3 regions of the Nocardioides marinquilinus genome follow, and region 1 is predicted to be linked to each of the others. Evidence: predicted binding sites of a transcription regulator. Region 1 holds the regulator's gene; each other region holds the start of a gene.
The links. The regulator HrcA, encoded in region 1, represses chaperone genes, less so after heat shock. The targets are predictions, from matches to a motif close to TTGGCACTCGNNNNNNNCGAGTGCCAA.

Region 1 (6,419 bases):
GGGGTGCCCGACGACCAGCACGCCCGGGCCCGCGACGGCGTCGGCGACCCGCTGCTCCTTCGACCCGGGCACCAGGTGGTCGACCAGGACGCCGGCGCGCCGGTGCTCGGCGGGTCCGAATTCGGCGAGCACCTCGGGCAGGTGGTCGACGCCGTCGAGCAGCTCGACGACGACGCCCTCGACCCGCAGGTCGTCGCCCCAGACCCGCTCGACCAGCTCGGCGTCGTGACGGCCCTCGACGAAGATCCGGCCGGCCCGGGCCACGCGGGCGCGGTGGTCGGCGACGGCGACCGAGCCGGACGCCGTCCGCGTGGGTGTCGCCGGCCGGCGCACGCGCACGGGCGCCACCAGCACCACCGGGCGGCCCTCAAGCAGGAAGCCGGGGCCGAGCGGGAAGGTGCGGCGGCGGCCGTGGCGGTCCTCGAGCGTGAGGGTGTGCAGGTCGCGGTCGACGGCGACGATCTCGCCGACGATGTCGGTCATGACCTCCTCGACGACCGCGCCGAGCTCGGCGGGCGCCTCGACGGCGCGACCCCGCTGGGGGGCGCGCCAGTCACCGGCCAGGACGTCGGTGCCGTAGCGATCCACCCCGTAACGCTAGAGGCGCGTGGGGCCTGTGGGAGTCAGGACTCGCCGTCGTCGTCTGCGCTCTCGTCGCTCTCGTCGCTCTCGTCGGGCGGCGGGGTCTGCACGCCCTCCTCGGCCTGCTTGCCGTCGGAGAGCAGGTCGCCGGCGTCCTCGCCGGGCTCGAGACCCTCGGCGAGCGGGTTGTCCTCGCCGGGCTGCAGGTCCTCGGGCAGCTGCTCGTCGTCGATGGCCTCGGGGGCCGGGGTCTCGCTCTCGGACTCGCTCATGGCGCGACGCTACCGACGCCCGCGTGAGGTGCGCCTCGCCTCCGCGGGTGCGGTGCGCCGGGGGCGGAGGGGTCGGAGGGGTCGGACGGGTCAGATGAGCGGCAGCCGCTTCTGGCTGCGCGGCAGCTGCTCGTAGCCGCGGCGGACGGCGTCGGCCAGGTGCTGGCGCGGGAAGGGCCACTCGGCGGCGTCCAGAGCCTCGGAGAGGGGGACGCCGCGTCCGGCGAGGTCGCGGATCGTCTCGGCCACGACCCCGATGTCGTTGCGCTGCTGCTCGAGGAAGTCGCGGTTGACCACGGCACCGTGGCCGGGCACCACGGCGGTGCTCGTCGTGGTGAGGCCGAGCACGGTGTCGAGGCTGAGCGGCCACTCCAGCGGGAAGCAGTCATCGCCGAAGCCGGGGGTGGCCTCCCGGGCGGCCGACTCCTCGACGAGGTCGCCGGCCAGGACGACGTCGGCGTCCGGCACGCGCACCACGAGGTCGCCCGCGGTGTGGGCGCGGCCGGGGTGCACCAGCTCGACGAGCCGGTCGCCGAGGTCGACGACGACCGCGGAGGAGAAGACGGTCTCGGGCACGACCGGCTCGGTCTCGATGACCTCGGCGGCGTGCTCGAGGTCGGCCGGGTCGTCGCTGGCGCGGTAGAGCTCCTTGACCCGCTCGACCGCCGCCGCCATGTTCGCCGCGGCCGTCTCGTGGGCGCGCACCGGCACCTCGCCGTAGGCGGTGCGCACGGTGCCGTTGCCCAGGCAGTGGTCGAAGTGCTCGTGGGTGTTGACGACCTCGACGACGTCACCGGCGCCGAGGCGGCGCACCTGCTCGACGACGTCGCGCGCCGCCCGGGCCGAGGCGTGGGTGTCGACCACCATGAGCCCCCGCGCGCCACCGACGAGGGTGACGTTGACGTCGAACCACTCCTGGCGCGCGACCCAGACCCGGTCGGCGATCTCGACGAACTCGGCTGCGCTCACGCCCCGACTCTAGGAGCGGGGGCTCCCGCCCCCGCGACCGGACGTCGGTCGGCCCGGGCAGGTCAGCCCGGCGGGTCCGCCCAGAAGGTCAGCAGAGGCCGGCGTGCAGGTGGTGGCGCAGCAGGTCTCCGAGGTCGTCGGGGGTGGCGGCGTCGTGGGCGAAGGAGATCGGGCGCACGTGGGAGCCGTCGGGGTCGACCCACTGCACCTCGACGCCGCCGGTCGACAGGCCGCTCAGCGCCACGCCGATGACCCGCGAGACCGCGGTGCCGGTGGCGGTGGCGACGGCCCGGCGCAGCTCGTCCTGGTGGCAGCGGTTGGCGTGCTCGACCGAGCGCTGCAGGTAACCGGGGTTGAGCACGAGCGCGGTGTCGGCGAAGTCCTCGACCGGCACGCGGTGGGGGACGGCGTCCGGGTGACCGGTGACGGGGGTGAGCACGACGAGGTCGACCACGAGGACGACGCCCTCACGGGTCTCGTCGCAGCACTCGCACCGCTCGCGCCCGCGGGCCTCGAGGCGCCCGCCGAGGGTCAGCGTGAGGGCCCGCTCGGCCGAGCCGGGGGCGCCCAGTCCGCTCTCGAGCGTCAGCAGCGCGCGGCGACGGCGGACGGCGGCGTCGACGAGCCGGGTGCCGGAGGGGCAGGAGAACGTGGGCACGCCCGCGAGGTCCTGCATGCCGAGCTCGCCCGCGCCGTCGGGGCCGCGCAGGTCGGCCAGCACGTCGTCCACGCCGTCGACGACGAGGTTCACCGCCTCGGGGCAGGCCAGGATGCTGCGGGCGGTGGCGGCCGGGGAGGCCGTCGCCAGGTCGGGTCCGAGCGTGGTCATCGTGGCTCCTGCACGTCGCAAGTCAACGAGTCGATCGAGTAAGGCGAGCCTAACCTATGTTTTGGTGCGGCGGGAACCGGGTCGCCGGGGGTCGGCGCTAGACTTGGCACTCCTTACACGTGAGTGCCAGCGACGCCGTCCGGCGGCGCGACGGACCGGCCGTTCGGAGGTGGGCTGTGCAGGAGGAGCGACGGCTCGCCGTGCTGCGGGCGATCGTCGAGGACTACGTGTCCACCGAGGAGCCGGTCGGCTCCAAGGCACTGGTCGAGCGACACGGCCTCAACGTCTCGCCCGCCACGGTGCGCAACGACATGGCGGCGCTGGAGGACGAGGGCTACCTCACCCAGCCGCACACCAGCGCCGGCCGGGTGCCCACCGACAAGGGCTACCGCCTCTTCGTCGACCGCCTCACCACGGTCAAGCCGATGAGCACGGCCGAGAAGCGCGCGATCGCCACCTTCCTCGACGGCGCCGTCGACCTCGACGACGTCGTGAGCCGCTCGGTGCGGCTGCTCTCGCAGCTGACCCGGCAGGTCGCGGTGGTGCAGTACCCGACGCTCTCGCGCTCGACGGTGCGCCACGTCGAGGTGGTCGCACTGGCGCCCGAGCGGCTGCTCGTCGTCCTGATCCTCTCGACCGGGCGGGTCGAGCAGCGGGTGGTCGAGCTGGCCGCGCCGCTGGACGACGACGAGCTCGCCCGGCTGCGCTCGACCCTGAACCAGGCGGCCACCGGCGAGGTGATCGCCGACGCCACCACCGCCCTGCGCGCGCTCGCCGACGACGGCCGCGCGCCCGAGAGGGCGGTGGCCGCCACGCTCGTCGAGGCGATGAGCGACCACCGCTCCGACGAGCGGGTGGCCGTCGGCGGCGCGGCCAACCTGGCCCGCTACGGCGACAGCTTCGACACCGCCGTCCGCCCGCTGCTGGAGGCGCTCGAGGAGCACGTGGTGCTGCTGCGGCTGATGGGCGAGGCCGGCTCGGCCGGCACCGTCACGGTGCGCATCGGCGCCGAGGGCCCCTACACCGAGCTGGCGGCCACCAGCGTCGTCACCACCGGCTACGGCCCCCACGACGACGCGCTCGCCACCCTCGGCATCGTCGGCCCCACCCGCATGGACTACCCGGGCACGATGGCAGCGGTGCGCGCGGTGGCCCGCTACGTCTCCCGCATCCTCGACGAGGCCTGACCGCCTCCCCTCCCGAGCACTCCCGCGCAACCCATCCAGACTCTGCTGAGACCGGCGAAGGAAACCCTTGAGCGACTTGTACGACACCCTCGGCGTGCCGCGCGACGCGGACACCGAGGCGATCAAGAAGGCCTACCGGCGCCTGGCGCGCCAGCTGCACCCCGACGTCAACCCCGACCCCGAGACCCAGGAGCGGTTCAAGGAGGTCTCGCACGCCTACGAGGTGCTCTCCGACCCGCAGAAGCGGGCGGCGTACGACCGCGGCGGCGACCCCTTCGGCGGCCAGGCCGGGTTCGGCCAGGGGGCCGGGTTCTCCTTCACCGACATCATGGACGCCTTCTTCGGCGGCGCCGGGCCGGGCGCGGGTGCCGGCCGGGGTCCGCGGTCGCGGGTGCGACGCGGCCAGGACGCGCTCATCCGCATCGAGATCGACCTCGCCGAGGCGGCGTTCGGCGTCTCGCGCGAGCTGAAGGTCGACACCGCCGTCGTCTGCACCGCGTGCGGCGGCGACGGCGCGGCGCCCGGCAGCACCCCTGTTCCCTGCGAGACCTGCCGCGGCCAGGGCGAGGTGGCCCACGTGCAGCGCTCGTTCCTCGGCGAGGTGCGCACGCTGCGGGCCTGCGCCGCCTGCCGCGGCTTCGGCACGATCATCCCCGAGCCGTGCCGCGAGTGCTCCGGCGACGGACGGGTGCGCTCGCGCCGCACGCTGACGGTCAAGATCCCCGCGGGGGTCGACACCGGCACCCGGGTGCAGCTGGCCGAGCAGGGCGAGGTCGGACCCGGTGGCGGGCCCGCCGGCGACCTCTACGTCGAGATCCAGGTCGCGCCCCACGAGACGTTCTCGCGGCAGGGCAACGACCTGCACGCGACGGTCACGGTGCCGATGACCGCCGCCGCCCTCGGGACGACGCTCAGCCTGCCGACCCTCGAGGCCGACGTCGTCGACGACGACCGCCGCGAGGACACCGAGGTCGAGCTCGGCTTCGAGCTCGAGATCGAGGCCGGCACGCAGTCGGGCACCGAGCGGATCCTGCGTGGACGCGGCGTCCCCGGCCTGCGCGGCGGGCGCGGCGACCTGGTGGTCACCGTGGTCGTCGAGACCCCGACCCGCCTCGACGCCCGCCAGGAGGAGCTGCTGCGCGAGCTGGCCAAGGCGCGCGACGAGGAGCGCCCCGACGGTCTCGGCAAGACGCAGCAGAAGTCGGTCTTCGGTCGGCTGTTCGGGCACTGAGGTCGCGCACGTGTCGCTCCCGGTGCACCTCGTGGCGTCGCTGGACGGCGTCGCGACCGGTGCGGACGTCGTCGTCGAGGGCGACGAGGCGCACCACGCCGTCGTCGTGCGCCGGCTGCGGGTCGGTGAGCGCGTCGCGCTGACCGACGGCGTCGGCGGCTGGGCGGTCGGCGCCGTCGCCGCGGCCGCGAAGCGGTCGATGACGGTGACCGTGGACGACGTCGCCCACCGCCCGGCGCCCGAGCCGGCCGTCACCGTCGTCCAGGCGCTGCCGAAGGGCGACCGGGGCGAGCTCGCCGTCGAGGTGCTGACCGAGGTCGGCGTCGCGACCGTCGTGCCGTGGGCCGCCGCGCGGTCGGTGGCGGTGTGGCGGGGCGAGCGCGCCGACAAGTCGCTGGCGAAGTGGCGCGCGACCGCCCGCGAGGCCGCCAAGCAGGCCCGCCGCGCCTGGCACCCCGAGGTGGCGCCCCTCGCCGACACCGCCGCGGTGACGGCGCTGGTGGCCGAGGCCGACCTCGCCGTCGTCCTGCACGAGGACGCCACCACGCCGCTCGGCTCGCTCGAGGTGCCGTCGTCCGGCCGCGTGGTCGTCGTCGTCGGCCCCGAGGGCGGCCTGACCGACGACGAGGTCGCCACCCTCACCGCCGCCGGCGGGCACGTCGTCCGGCTGGGCGACGAGGTCCTCCGCACCTCCACCGCCGGCGTCGCCGCCGTCGCGGCGATGCTGTCGCGCACGGGGCGGTGGGGCTGAGGTCGGGCCGGGGCAGCGGTGCGTGAGCCACGGTTCCCGACGTCGGGACGGTGGCTGGGGCACCGCCCACCGGGGTCGAGCCGGGCGGCGGTGTGTGGGCCACGGTTCCGGGCGACGGGACGGTGGCTGGGGCACCGCTCATCGGGGCCGGGCCGGGCGGAGGTGTATGGGCCACGGTTCCGGGCGACGGGACGGTGGCTGGGACACCGCCCACCGGGTCGAGACGGGACAGCGGTGTGCGAGTGACCGATCGGCGGCCCGGAACGGTCACCAGCTCACCGCCGCCCAGGGTCGGGCCGGGGCGGCGGTGCGTCAGTGACCGGATGGCGGCCCGGAACGGTAACGAGCTCACCGCCGCCCAGGGTCAGACGGGCGCAGCGGTGCCTCAGTTTCCGAATCTCGGCCCGGAACGGTCACCAGCTCACCGCCGCCCCGACCCGAGCCGGAGCGACGACGATTCTCAGCCCGCCGTCTCCTGCGCCACCGTCTCCCGCACCACGTCGGCCGGGGTGATGCCGCGCGAGCGCAAGGTCCGCGAGGTCGAGGGGTGGTCGGCGGTCTGGTGGAGCGTGCGGTCGCCGTCCTCGATGGCGTACGA
Region 2 (6,419 bases), on a different contig from region 1:
CGGAGCGGTCGTCGCCGTCGAGGAAGACGTAGGGCGGGGTGTCGAGGGAGCCGAAGGAGTTGCCGAGGGCCTGGACGACGCCCTTGCTGCCGTCGGTGGTCTCCCACAGCGCGGCGAGGTCGAGGTCGATGCCGCCCGACTTCTTGCGGCCGAACAGGCCGCCCTTCTGGCCCGCGCCGGCCGACTGGTCCCAGTTGAGGTTGACCCGCATCCGACCGCCGGCGCCCGCTCCCTTCGCCAGGTTGACCGTGGGGCTCGCCTTGGTGAGCTGGACCTTGTTGAGATCGACCATGCAGGCATCCCATCACGTGCGCGGTGAGGGCGCGACCGCGGCCGTCGCACGGCTCGTGCGGTGATTTGGAGGGGCTCACGGCCGGTTCGCACAATGGCACGAGCGCCCGACGTCCGATCCCGTTACCACACCAGGTGAGCCTTGCCCGACACGACCGACCACCAGCTCGACCGCCTCAGCTCCGACGACCCGTCGTCCGCGATCACCCGGCCCAAGCGCCGGGGCCGGGGCAAGAAGCGCTACAAGGTCCTCACCGTCCTGGTCTCCACCGTGGTCGCGCTCGCGCTCGCCGTCACCCTGGGCGCCGCCTACTGGCTGCGTCACCTCGACGACAACATCGACTACCAGGACTACGACGCGCAGCTGAGCAACCGGCCGACCAAGGTCGCCGTCGACACCGGCCCTCAGGAGCCGCTGAACCTGCTCGTCATGGGCTCCGACACCCGTGAGGGCGCGGGCAACGACATCGACGGCCTGACCGGCGCCGGCGAGCGGTCCGACACCACGATCCTTTTCCACCTCTCGGCCGACCGCACCTTCGCCTACGGCATCAGCATCCCGCGCGACACCCTGGTCGACCGTCCCGACTGCACGGGCGAGGACGGCGAGACCATCCCCGGCGCCGAGGGCGCGCAGTGGAACGACGCGTTCGCCGTCGGCGGGCCCGCCTGCACGATGCAGCAGTTCGAGCAGCTCACCGGCATCCGCCTCGACAACTACGTGCTGCTCGACTTCAACGGCTTCAAGGACATGGTCGACGCGATCGACGGCGTCGAGGTCTGCATCCCCGAGCCGATCGTCGACCGCGCGCACGGCATCGACATGCCGGCCGGCACCCGCACGATCTCGGGCAAGGAGGCGCTCAACTACGTGCGCGCCCGCTACACGCTCGGCGACGGCTCCGACATCGGCCGCATCAAGCGGCAGCAGGCCTTCGTCGCCGCCATGGCCGCCGAGGTGGTCTCGAGCGACGTCCTGGCGCGGCCCGACCGCGTGCTCGGCTTCCTCGACGCCGCCACCAGCTCGCTGCAGACCGACTTCGACTCGGTGCGCGACATCGGCAAGGTCGGCCTGTCGTTCCAGGGCATCGGCCTCGACAAGATCAAGTTCGTCACCGTGCCGTGGCGCTACTCGCCGATCGACCCCAACCGCGTCGAGTGGCTGCCCCAGGCCGAGAAGCTCTGGCAGACCGTCATCGACGACCAGCCGCTCGGCCGCAGGCTCGGCAAGGGCAGCATCAGCGCGAACGACGACGTCGAGGGTGACGGCAGCTCGCAGAAGGCGGCCGCCGAGCGCGCCTCGGCCGGGCTCTGCGCCTGAGCGTGGCTGCCGTGCCCGCGACCGCCGACGAGACCCCCGAGCAGCGCCGCCGGCGCCTCGAGGCGGTCTTCGGCGACGTCCTGCCCGAGAGCACCTCCGACGATCGTGACCCGCCCTCGGCGCGTGACCGCGACGGCGAGGACCCCGGCGACGCCTGGCTGCGCGAGCAGGTGCCGCCGCACCACGGGTGAGGCGGGGCCGGCGGGGGCGCAGGAGTCACCGGTGATCCGGTGACTCCTGACGTTCTCGGCCGTTGCATCGGCCGAGAACGTCAGGAACCGGCTGAGAACGGGGGCGTCAGGCCTTGTCGAGGCCGGACGGCGGAGCCGCGTGGCCACCGCCGGTCGAGCCGCCGGCCGCCGAGGACTGCAGGATGTCGCGGATGTCGCGCAGCAGCGTGATGTCCTCCGGGGTGCCGGGGGCGGGGCTCGGGAAGAACCTCTCCTTGGCCTTCACGTAGGGCACCACGATCAGGAAGTAGACGACGGCCGCGAGGATGAGGAACGAGATCACCGCGTTCATGAACGCGCCGAACGAGTTCTCCCGGTTCGTGAAGACGTCGTCGAGGCTGCTCGGCAGCTGCGAGGTCAACCAGGCGGTGAAGGTCGTGACCACGGTGCCGAAGGCGGCGCCGATGATGACGGCGACCGCGAGGTCGACGAGGTTGCCGCGGAAGACGAAGTTGCGGAAGCCGTTCAACATGGGGCTCTCCAGGGGTGCGATCCGAGTGGGACGTGCGGAGGGTGCGCGCCGACGCTACTGCTCGGACCACGTGTAGGTCACGAGTCGCCGCGCCGTGGCGTCGGCGATCTCGGTGACCTCGGACGGCGCCACGCCCAGCACCACCAGCCGCCCGGGCAGTCCCGCCGGGCCGGTGCCGCCGTCGTCCGCCGGCAGCGCCAGCACCTCGACCCCGGCCGCCACGGTGCTCGCGGTGCCGGCCTGCGGGTCGGCGCCGACGAGGTCGAGCCGGTCGCCGACCCGCAGCAGCGCGACGGCGCCGGCGTCGGGCAGCCGCAGCGGCAGCGCGACCAGGTCGGGTCGTCCGGTGGTCATCGCGGGCCCCACCAGGCGGACGTCGGTGACCGCCTCGCCCCGCGCGACCGGCGCGGCCAGCACCCGACCCGCGGGCTCGTCGGCCACGCCGTGCGGCACCGAGCCCGGTGCGAACTCGACCACCTCGAGGTCGTCGGCGCCCAGCACCTGACCGGCCGGCAGGTCACGCGCCGCGACCGTGACCGGCACCGTCGCGGGCGGTGGCTCGGACGCCGCCGCCAGCCCGGCGGCCGCCGCGACGGCGGTGAGCGCAGCGGCCAGCAGCCGCCGCCGGCGCAGCACCGCCCGGCGGACGGCGACGCGGACGCGCGCCAGGCGCGAGCGGGACGTCGGTGCGGCGGGTGAGGGCGCGGGCGTGCGGGTCGGGCTCGGCATGCCGCGACGCTAGGTGAGTCGCGCGGGCGCCGGAGCCGTCATCCACAGGCCCCGCGGCGGGCCTCAGCTGGAGCTGGTCGCGGCCGACTTCGACGACGACGAGGACGACGGGGACGACGTGTCCGACTTCGACGACGACGACGAGTCCGAGGAGGACGACGTCGAGGACGACGAGTCGGACTTCGACGAGTCGGACTTCGACGAGGCCGCCGGGTCGGTGGACGACGACCCCGAGCGGCTGTCGGTGCGGTAGAAGCCCGAGCCCTTGAAGACCACGCCGACGGCGTTGAACAGCTTGCGCAGCCGGCCCGCGCACTGCGGGCACTCGGTGAGCGTCGGGTCGCTGAAGGACTGCCGCTGCTCGAAGGCGTGGCCGCACTCGGTGCAGGCGTACTGGTAGGTCGGCACGAAGGGCTCCTCGGTGCGGGTGGTGAAGGGGTCGGGGCGAGGATCTGGCACTCTGCCCTGACGAGTGCCAAGCCTACGCCACGGCACAATGAACGGCACCATGCAGACCGACGACGCCGAGACCGGCGGCACGAGCAGCGCCGGCGCGGCCACCGCCGACCCCGCGGGCGACGTCGTCCCGGCCCCCGAGCCGGGGCGCCGCCGCTGGCCGCCGCTGTGGTGGCGCCGCTTCCGCCGCCTGCCGTTCCCGGTGCGCCTGACCACCTACGTCGTCCTGGTGCTGGTGCTGGTGCTGGTCGCGGCGCTGCTGGCCGGCGTCGTGGTGGCCCGCCGCTCGTTCCCGCAGACCACCGGCACCATCGAGGTGCCGGGCCTGGCCGGCGACGTCGAGGTGGTGCGCGACGAGCACGGCGTCCCGCAGATCTACGCCGACACCACCGACGACCTGATGCTCGCCCAGGGCTACGTGCACGCCCAGGAGCGGTTCTTCGAGATGGACGTGCGGCGCCACGCCACCGCCGGCCGGCTGGCCGAGCTGTTCGGCGACAGCGCCGTCGAGACCGACCTCTACACCCGCACCATGGGCTGGCGCCGGGTCGCCGAGCGCGAGCTGCCGCTGCTCACCCCCCAGACCCGGGCCGCGCTCGAGAGCTACGCCGACGGCGTCAACGCCTACCTGGCCGACCGGTCGCTCAGCCGCATCTCGCTCGAGTACGCCGTCCTCGACCTCGGCGGCCTCGACTACACGCCCGAGCCGTGGACCGCCGTCGACTCCCTGGCCTGGCTCAAGGCGATGGCGTGGGACCTGCGCGGCAACATGCAGGACGAGATCGACCGGGCGCTCACGATCGCCACGGTGGGGGAGGAGCGGGCGGCCCAGCTCGACCCCGCCTACCCCTACCGCGAGCACGCGCCGATCGTGCAGCAGGGCGCCGTCGTCGACGGCGTCTTCGAGCAGGACGCCACCCGCGGCGGCACCCGTGAGCCCAAGCGGACGGCGTTCGGTCCCGTCGCCGACGACCTCTCCGGCCTGGCCGCGGGCCTCGACCGGATGCCGTCGTGGCTCGGGCGCGGCGACGGCATCGGCAGCAACTCGTGGGTCGTCTCGGGCGACCTCACCGACACCGGCGCGCCGCTGCTGGCCAACGACCCGCACCTCGGGGTGTCGCTGCCGGGCGTGTGGTTCCAGGTGGGCCTGCACTGCCGCTCGGTCGGGCCGGAGTGCCCCTACGACGTCGCGGGCTTCAGCTTCTCCGGCGTGCCCGGCGTGATCATCGGCCACAACGCCGACATCGCCTGGGGCTTCACCAACCTCGGCCCCGACGTCACCGACCTCTACGTCGAGCGCATCGTCGGCGACCGCTGGCGCCACGGCGACCGGCTGCTGCCGCTGCGCACCCGCACCGAGACCATCGAGGTCGACGGCGGTGAGGACCTCACCATCGAGGTGCGCTCGACCCGGCACGGGCCGGTGCTCTCCGACGTGGACGACCAGCTGCAGGACGTCGCCGCGCTCGGCGCGCTCGGCGACGACGGCGCCGACGGTGACGAGCCGGGCGAGGACGGCGACGAGTACGCCCTCTCGCTGGCGTGGACGGCGCTGCAGCCCTCCACCACCGCCGACGCGATCCTCGGCCTGAACCAGGCCTCGGACTGGAACGAGTTCCGCGCCGCGGTGGCCGACTTCGCCGTCCCGGCCCAGAACATCGTCTACGCCGACCGCGAGGGTCACATCGGCTACCAGGCGCCCGGCGTCGTGCCGATCCGCAAGTCCGGCAACGACGGCCGGCTGCCGTCGGCGGGCTGGCGGCCCGAGAACGACTGGTCGGGCCAATTCGTGCCCTACGACGGCCTGCCCAGCGTGCTCGACCCCGACGAGGGGTTCGTGGTCACCGCCAACCAGGCCGTGATCGGCCGCGACTACCCCTACTTCCTCACCGACGACTGGGACCGCGGCTACCGCTCCGAGCGCATCCGCGACCGCATCGAGGCCGGGCTGGACGACGGCCCGCTGAGCCGCGACGACCTGCTCTCGATCCAGCTCGACGACGCCAACCCGATGGCGCCCGTGCTCGTGCCCTACCTGCTCGACGTCCCGCTGCAGAAGCAGTACGCCGACGACGGCCAGCGGCTGCTCGAGGGCTGGGACTTCTCGCAGGGCGCCGACAGCGCCGCCGCGGCCTACTACAACGTGGTGTGGCGCAACCTGCTCGAGCTGACCTTCCACGACGAGCTGCCCGAGGACCTCTGGCCCGACGGCGGCCAGCAGTGGTTCGCCGCCGTCACCCGGCTGCTCGACACGCCCGACGACCCGTGGTGGGACGACGTCACCACCGACGAGCGCGAGACCCGCGACGACATCCTCGAGCGGGCGCTGCGCGACGCGCGCGACGACCTCACCGCCACGGTCTCGCGCGACCCGAGCGAGTGGCGCTGGGGCGAGCTGCACGAGCTGAGGCTGGAGAGCTCGACCCTGGGGCAGTCGGGCATCGGGCTCGTCGAGCGGCTCTTCAACCGCGACGGCTGGGAGGCGCCCGGCGGCGGCTCCCTCGTGAACGCCACGTCGTGGGACGCGGCCGAGGGCTACGAGGTCACCGCCGCGCCGTCCATGCGCATGGTCGTCGACCTCGGCGACCTCGACCGCTCGCGCTGGATCAACCTCACCGGCACCTCGGGCCACGCCTTCAACCGGCACTACACCGACCAGACCGACCTCTGGGCCCGCGGCGAGACCCTCGCCTGGCCGTTCACCGAGGACGCCGTCCGCGAGGCCGGCGACGACGTCCTCACCCTCACCCCCGACGGCGGCTGAGCGCGCGGCCCGTCGGTGGGCGGCGGTTCGCGTGGGGGCCCTTCGACAGGCTCAGGGTCCGTGGGCCGGGTTCTCGTTGACGGCGAGGGGTCTCGAGGCTCGGCCGTGGCCGGCCTCGCACCTCGACCATCGTCGGAGGACGCTGGTCGAGGTGCG
Region 3 (6,419 bases), on a different contig from region 1:
GCGCAGCACCGCGACCACCACGCGCGTCGAGACGAACGTCAGGGCGCCGTCGGGCGCGGTGCGCGCCAGCACCGGCGCGGCCGGCACGATGACGCCGCGCACCCGCTCGCGGATGGCGGCCGCGACGCGCGGCCACTCGGGGGGCACCGGGGCCTCGCGCGCGGCGATCGTCGCCCGCACCAGGGGGTCGGTCGGCTCTACCGCCATCTCGCCATCCTCTCCGCCACGGTGCGACGTCCGCGGTGCAGGTGCCCGCGCACCGCGCCCACGGGCATCGACAACGCCTCCGCGATCTCTGCGTACGACAGGCCCTCCACCTCGCGCAGCAGCCACGCGGCCCGCTGGTTCCACGGCAGCTCGTCGAGCGCGTGCTGCAGGGCGTCGAGCAGCTCACCGTCGAGCAGGCTCTGCAGCGGGTTCTCGGTCGAGGGTCGCACGAGGTGCGCCAGCAGCGCGTCGTCGACCGGCGTGGCCCGCTTGTGCCGGGCGAGGTCGACCGCCCGCCGGTGCACCAGGCGGAACAGCCACGTGCGCAGCGAGGAGCGGCCCTCGAACCGGTCGAGGCCGCGCCAGGCAGAGACGAAGGCCTCCTGCGTCACCTCGGCCGCGTCGGCGTGGCTGCCGTGCACCAGCCGGGTGGCGTAGCGGTACATCCAGGGGCCGTGCCGCTCGACGATGGCGCCGAAGGCCTCCTGGTCGCCCAGCCGGGCGGCGCGGACCAACGCCTCGTCGCTGGGCGCGTCACGCTCGCCCTCGGTCACCGGGTCATCGTGTCAAGCGCCTGCTCACCCGTCGGGGCGGCCGGCGACGCCGCAGGAGCGGCTCACGGATGTGACCCAGTTCACAGCACGATCCGCGTGACGATCCGGATCCCCGCCGCGACCAACGCACGTACCAAGTCACCCGAGACGAGAGGACGCGATCATGACGCAGGCCACCGACGCCGCACCCAAGACCAGCAAGGCACGCCCCACCGGAGGCGGCAGCGAGGTCGCCGTCCGTGAGTCCGGCGGACTGGTCTCCGACCAGGGACGCACCTCCATCGCCGACACCGTCGTGTCGAAGATCGCCGGCATCGCCACCCGCGAGATCAGCGGCGTGCACGCCCTCGGCGGCGGCGCCGCCCGCGCGGTGGGCGCGATCCGCGAGCGCATCCCCGGCTCGCGCACCAACCTGAGCCAGGGCGTCGGCGTCGAGGTGGGCGAGCGGCAGGCCGCCATCGACCTCGACATCGTCGCCGAGTACGGCGTCTCGATCGCCGACCTGGCCGTCGCCATCCGCCGCAACGTCATCGCCGCGGTCGAGCAGATGACCAGCCTCGAGGTCACCGAGGTCAACATCACCGTCCACGACATCTTCCTCGACGACGGTGGCTCCGACGACACCGACACCGCCCCGCGGGTCGAGTGACGTCGAGGACCACACGGTGAGCACCGGACCGAGCGCGCCCCAGGGGGCCGAGACCCCCACCGGCGCCGACGCCCACCACGCCGCCACGACGGCCGACCGCATCGCGGCCGCCGTCACCGCGGTGCCGGGGGTCGTCGGCCTGCACGGGGGCGCGCACGGCGAGGTCGCCACCTACCTGCCGGGACGCCGGGTCACCGGCGTCCGCCTGCGTGACGAGCGGTGCTCGGTGCACGTGGTGCTCGAGTGGGGTTCCGCGCTGCTCGAGACCAGCGAGCGGGTCCGCGCCGCCGCGCAGGCCCACCTCGGCGGCACCGACGGCCCGTCCGGCGGCGCCGGACCGGTCGACGTGGTCGTCGAGGACGTCGTCGCTCCTGCCGCGCCGGGGGCGCCAGGAGCGACGGCGGGGCCGCTCACCATCAGCTGGCGGCGGTGACCGTGACGCCCGAGGAGCGGGAGCGGGCAGCCGAGCGACGCCGCGTCGCCCGGCAGCACCATCCCGACCTCGGCGGCGACCCGGAGGCCTTCGTGGCCGCCATGGCCGCGCTGGAGCGGCCGACGCGGGGCTCGGGCGCCGCGACCGCAGGCCCGCACGGCGCCCGGCACGACGTGCGCCTGGTGCCCTCGGCCCGCACGCGACGGCGCCGCCGCTGGGGGGCGGCGCGGCGCGCGGTGGCCGACGGCGCACGACGCGTGCGCGACCTGCGCCTGCCGGGACGACGTCCCGACGAGCCGGCACCCGACACCGACCCGCACCACGACCCGCACCACTAGGAGACCCCGATGACCACCTCGACCCTCGGCCTGATCGCCGGCCTGCTGCTCACGATCGCCATCGTGGCCGGAGGGCTGGTCGGCTTCCTGCTCGCCCTCGTGCTCGGCGCGGCCGGCTACCTCATCGGCGGCCACGTCGACGGCGAGCTCGACCTCGGGGCACTGGTGCGGGGCCGTCGTGGCTGACGGCTCCGGCACCACCCTCCCCGCCGCCCTCGTCGGGGCGCGCGCACCCGCCGACCAGCGTGGTCGGCTCGAGGTGCGCGACAAGGTGCTGCGCCGCATCGCCGAGCACGCCGCGCTGCAGACGCCGGGGACGACGTCCCACGAGCCGGCGCTCGGCCGCCTGCGCGGCGCCACCCTGCCGCGCGCCGAGGTGGTGCGCCGGGGCCGCACGGCTCGCGTGGTCCTCGACGTGGCGTGCGGGTGGCCCGCTCCCGTGGCCCGCATCGCCGCGGAGGTGCGCGAGCACGTGCGCGCCGAGACCGCTCGCCTGTCGGGCGTGCCGATCACCCGTGTCGACGTGACCGCCCACGCGGTGGTCGGGAGCGACGACCCGCGCGCGGGTCGTCGGGTCGAGTGAGCGCCGCGGAGCGCACCGCGAGGCGACGTCCGCCCCGCCGGGCCTACCGCGGTGTCGTCGTGGCGGTGCTCGTGGCGCTGGCCCTCGTCGGCCTCGCCGTCGTCGGCGTGCACGACCTGCTCGTCGACCGCGGGCTCACCGACGGTTCCTCCTGGTCCCGTGACGTGCTCGACGCCGTCGACGGGACGACGCCGTCCACCGCGATCGTGGTGGCGGCCGTAGTCGTCGCCGTGCTGGGGGTGGTCCTGCTCCTGGTGGGGCTGGCCCCGAGCCGGCGAACCCATGTCCCCGTGACCGGCGACGATGGTCGCGGTGACGTGTGGATCTCGCCGCGCGCGCTGGCGACGCTCGCGACCTCGGTCGCCGACCACGTCCCCGGCGTGGTCGGCGCCGAGGTCGTCCGAGCGGGCCGGCGCCAGGTGGTGGTGCAGGCGGTCACGCACACGACCGCCACGACCGACGCACCCACCGACCGCGCGGCGGACGACGTGACCTCCGACGTCCAGGCGGCCGTGACCGCCGGCGTCGGCGCCCTGACCCCGACCACGGTCGCGGTCCGCACCACGGAGCTCGAGTCGTGACCCGCCGGCTGCGCGTGGTCGACCGCCTCGGCACCGTCGTGCTCGGCCTGGTGCTCCTGGGCGCCGGGCTGCTCGCCCTCGACTGGCGCTACGAGGTCGTGCTCGACCTGCCCCGCGCGGTGAGCACCGACGCCGCCGACGACCTCGTCGGCACGTCGTGGTGGCCGTGGGCGTTCGCCGGCGGCACCGTCGTGCTCGGCCTGGTCGGGCTGTGGTGGCTGCTCGCCCACCTCGCACGCCCGGGGCCGTCGTCCCACCGGCTGCGCGGCAGCGGGGGCGCCGGCAGCCTCGACGCCGACCTGCGCTCCGTCGCCGACGGCTGCGCGAAGCGGCTCGAGCAGCTCGCCCCGGTCGTCGACGCCCGTGGCCGGACGACGGTCGTGCGCCGCCTGCCCGTGGTGGAGGTGCGCGCCCGCATCGACCCCTACGCCGACCCGGCCGAGCTGACCGCCGCCGCGGCGGCCGTCACCGCCGACGTCGAGGCCGCCTTCCCCGACGGCGACGTCGGGTGCCGGGTGCTGCTCGACGCACCCCGGCCCGCCCGCCGGGCCCGCCGGTCGCGGGTGCGCTGACCCACCGCTGAGAGCTCGCTGAGACCCTGCCGGGAGACGCCGAGAGGCTTTGCACTCGCCGGTGTCGAGTGCTAAACATGTGTTGGCACTCTCATTGCGAGAGTGACAGCCGGAACGGTGCCAGCTGAGGCGCGCACGCCGGGCGTGAAGGGATCGCCCGGACGAGCACGTCGTCCGTCGCGGGCAGCCCACCGAGCCGCACCCCGCACTCCATCCACAGGAATCGCAGGAGTTATGCCGAAGCTGATTGCTTTCAACGAGGAGGCCCGGCGCGGCCTCGAGCGTGGCATGAACACGCTCGCCGACGCCGTCAAGGTCACCCTCGGCCCCAAGGGCCGCAACGTCGTGCTCGAGAAGAAGTGGGGTGCCCCCACGATCACCAACGACGGCGTGAGCATCGCCAAGGAGATCGACCTCGAGGACCCCTACGAGAAGATCGGCGCCGAGCTGGTCAAGGAGGTCGCGAAGAAGACCGACGACGTCGCCGGTGACGGTACGACGACCGCGACCGTCCTCGCCCAGGCCATGGTCCGCGAGGGCCTGCGCAACGTCGCCGCGGGTGCCAACCCGATGGGCGTCAAGCGCGGCATCGAGAAGGCCGTCGAGCTCGTCTCCGAGCAGCTGACCAACCTGGCCAAGGAGGTCGAGACCAAGGAGCAGATCGCCTCCGTCGCGGCCATCTCGGCCGGTGGCGACCAGTCCGTCGGCGACATCATCGCCGAGGCGATGGACAAGGTCGGCAAGGAAGGCGTCATCACCGTCGAGGAGTCGAACACCTTCGGGCTCGACCTCGAGCTCACCGAGGGCATGCGGTTCGACAAGGGCTACATCTCGGCCTACTTCGTCACCGACCCCGAGCGCATGGAGACCGTGCTGGAGGACCCCTACGTCCTCATCGCCAACTCCAAGGTCAGCAACGTCAAGGACCTGCTGCCGGTGCTCGAGAAGGTCATGCAGTCGGGCAAGCCGCTCGTCATCCTCGCCGAGGACGTCGACGGCGAGGCGCTCTCGACGCTGGTCGTCAACAAGATCCGCGGCACCTTCAAGTCGGTCGCCGTCAAGGCCCCCGGCTTCGGTGACCGCCGCAAGGCCATGCTGCAGGACATCGCGATCCTGACCGGCGGCCAGGTCATCTCCGAGGAGGTCGGCCTCAAGCTCGAGAACGCCGGTCTCGACCTGCTCGGCCAGGCCCGCAAGATCGTCATCACCAAGGACGAGACCACCATCGTCGAGGGTGCGGGCGACGCCGGCCAGATCGAGGGCCGGGTCAACCAGATCCGCGCCGAGATCGAGAAGTCCGACTCCGACTACGACCGCGAGAAGCTGCAGGAGCGCCTGGCCAAGCTGGCCGGCGGCGTCGCGGTCATCAAGGTCGGCGCGGCCACCGAGGTCGAGCTCAAGGAGCGCAAGCACCGCATCGAGGACGCCGTCCGCGCCGCCAAGGCGTCGGTCGAGGAGGGCATCGTCGCCGGCGGCGGCGTGTCGCTGGTCCAGGCCGGTGCCCGTGCGTTCGAGAAGCTCGAGCTCGAGGGCGACGAGGCCACCGGTGCCAACATCGTCCGCGTCGCGCTCAGCGCCCCGCTCAAGCAGATCGCGATCAACGCCGGTCTCGAGGGTGGCGTCGTGGCGGAGAAGGTGGCCGGCCTCGAGGTCGGCTTCGGCCTCAACGCCGCCACCGGCGAGTACGTCGACATGCTGGCGGCCGGCATCCCCGACCCCGCCAAGGTGACCCGCTCGGCCCTGCAGAACGCCGCGTCGATCGCCGCGCTGTTCCTCACCACCGAGGCCGTCGTGGCCGACAAGCCGGAGAAGGCCGCCCCCGCGGGCGACCCCACCGGCGGCATGGGCGGCATGGACTTCTAGTCCTTCTGGGCGCCGCAGCACCAGGCTCCACCCACCGACCCGTCGCTCGCGAGAGCGGCGGGTCGGTGTCGCTTTCGTCGCGGCGGTCTCGGGGCGTCATACGAGGTGGTGGTCGGGGCTGCCGGTGCGCATGACGTCCGGCGACGTTCGGGGCGTCTGGTTCAGTGGGGCGCATGACGCACGTCGAGCTGGTCCGGGTCGAGGCGCTGGCCGACACCGCCCCCTACGCCTACGCCGCGGTGGCGAACGGGGCGCCGCTGGTCTTCACGGCCGGGGCCTGCCCGCTCGACGAGGACGGCGCCATCGTCGCGATCGGCAACGTGACCGACCAGACGACGCAGGTCATGGCCAACCTGGCCGCCGCGCTCGAGGCGAGCGGCTGCGGCCTGACCGACGTCGTCAAGAGCACCGTCTACGTCGTCACCGACGACCGCGACGACCTGCTGGCCGCGTGGGCCGTCGTCCGCGAGGCGTTCGGGCAGCACGACGCGCCCAGCACGCTGCTCGGTGTCAGCGTGCTGGGCTACCCCGGCCAGCGGGTCGAGGTCGAGGCGGTCGCGGTCAGGCCCGACGGGCACTGACGCCCGTGTCGGCGCCGGCGGGCGTCAGCGCGGCGCGGTCACCGGCACCACGGCGCAC

Region 2: the regulator HrcA is predicted to act here: its motif matches at 3,496-3,522, upstream of ABEA04_RS07295 (FmdB family zinc ribbon protein).
Region 3: the regulator HrcA is predicted to act here: its motif matches at 4,000-4,026, upstream of groL (chaperonin GroEL).

Annotation. Positions count from the first base shown of each region.
Region 1 covers NZ_BAABKG010000007.1:65,743-72,161, reverse strand. Annotated here, with positions in the region: gene ABEA04_RS21540 (DUF3097 domain-containing protein) at 1-588, opposite strand, end outside; gene ABEA04_RS21535 (hypothetical protein) at 624-854, opposite strand; gene ABEA04_RS21530 (MBL fold metallo-hydrolase) at 945-1,823, opposite strand; gene ABEA04_RS21525 (hypothetical protein) at 1,912-2,652, opposite strand; gene hrcA (heat-inducible transcriptional repressor HrcA) at 2,829-3,839, shown strand; gene dnaJ (molecular chaperone DnaJ) at 3,907-5,070, shown strand; gene ABEA04_RS21510 (16S rRNA (uracil(1498)-N(3))-methyltransferase) at 5,081-5,821, shown strand; gene ABEA04_RS21505 (alkaline phosphatase D family protein) at 6,282-6,419, opposite strand, start outside.
Region 2 covers NZ_BAABKG010000002.1:248,688-255,106, forward strand. Annotated here, with positions in the region: gene ABEA04_RS07270 (TerD family protein) at 1-292, opposite strand, end outside; gene ABEA04_RS07275 (LCP family protein) at 434-1,612, shown strand; gene ABEA04_RS07280 (hypothetical protein) at 1,624-1,803, shown strand; gene ABEA04_RS07285 (MscL family protein) at 1,910-2,314, opposite strand; gene ABEA04_RS07290 (SAF domain-containing protein) at 2,369-3,043, opposite strand; gene ABEA04_RS07295 (FmdB family zinc ribbon protein) at 3,107-3,451, opposite strand; gene ABEA04_RS07300 (penicillin acylase family protein) at 3,552-6,263, shown strand.
Region 3 covers NZ_BAABKG010000001.1:753,806-760,224, forward strand. Annotated here, with positions in the region: gene ABEA04_RS03585 (hypothetical protein) at 1-207, opposite strand, end outside; gene ABEA04_RS03590 (RNA polymerase sigma factor) at 198-761, opposite strand; gene ABEA04_RS03595 (Asp23/Gls24 family envelope stress response protein) at 925-1,410, shown strand; gene ABEA04_RS03600 (Asp23/Gls24 family envelope stress response protein) at 1,427-1,843, shown strand; gene ABEA04_RS03605 (hypothetical protein) at 1,840-2,181, shown strand; gene ABEA04_RS03610 (DUF2273 domain-containing protein) at 2,191-2,367, shown strand; gene ABEA04_RS03615 (Asp23/Gls24 family envelope stress response protein) at 2,360-2,764, shown strand; gene ABEA04_RS03620 (DUF6286 domain-containing protein) at 2,761-3,345, shown strand; gene ABEA04_RS03625 (hypothetical protein) at 3,342-3,917, shown strand; gene groL (chaperonin GroEL) at 4,152-5,780, shown strand; gene ABEA04_RS03635 (RidA family protein) at 5,954-6,361, shown strand; gene ABEA04_RS03640 (hypothetical protein) at 6,386-6,419, opposite strand, start outside.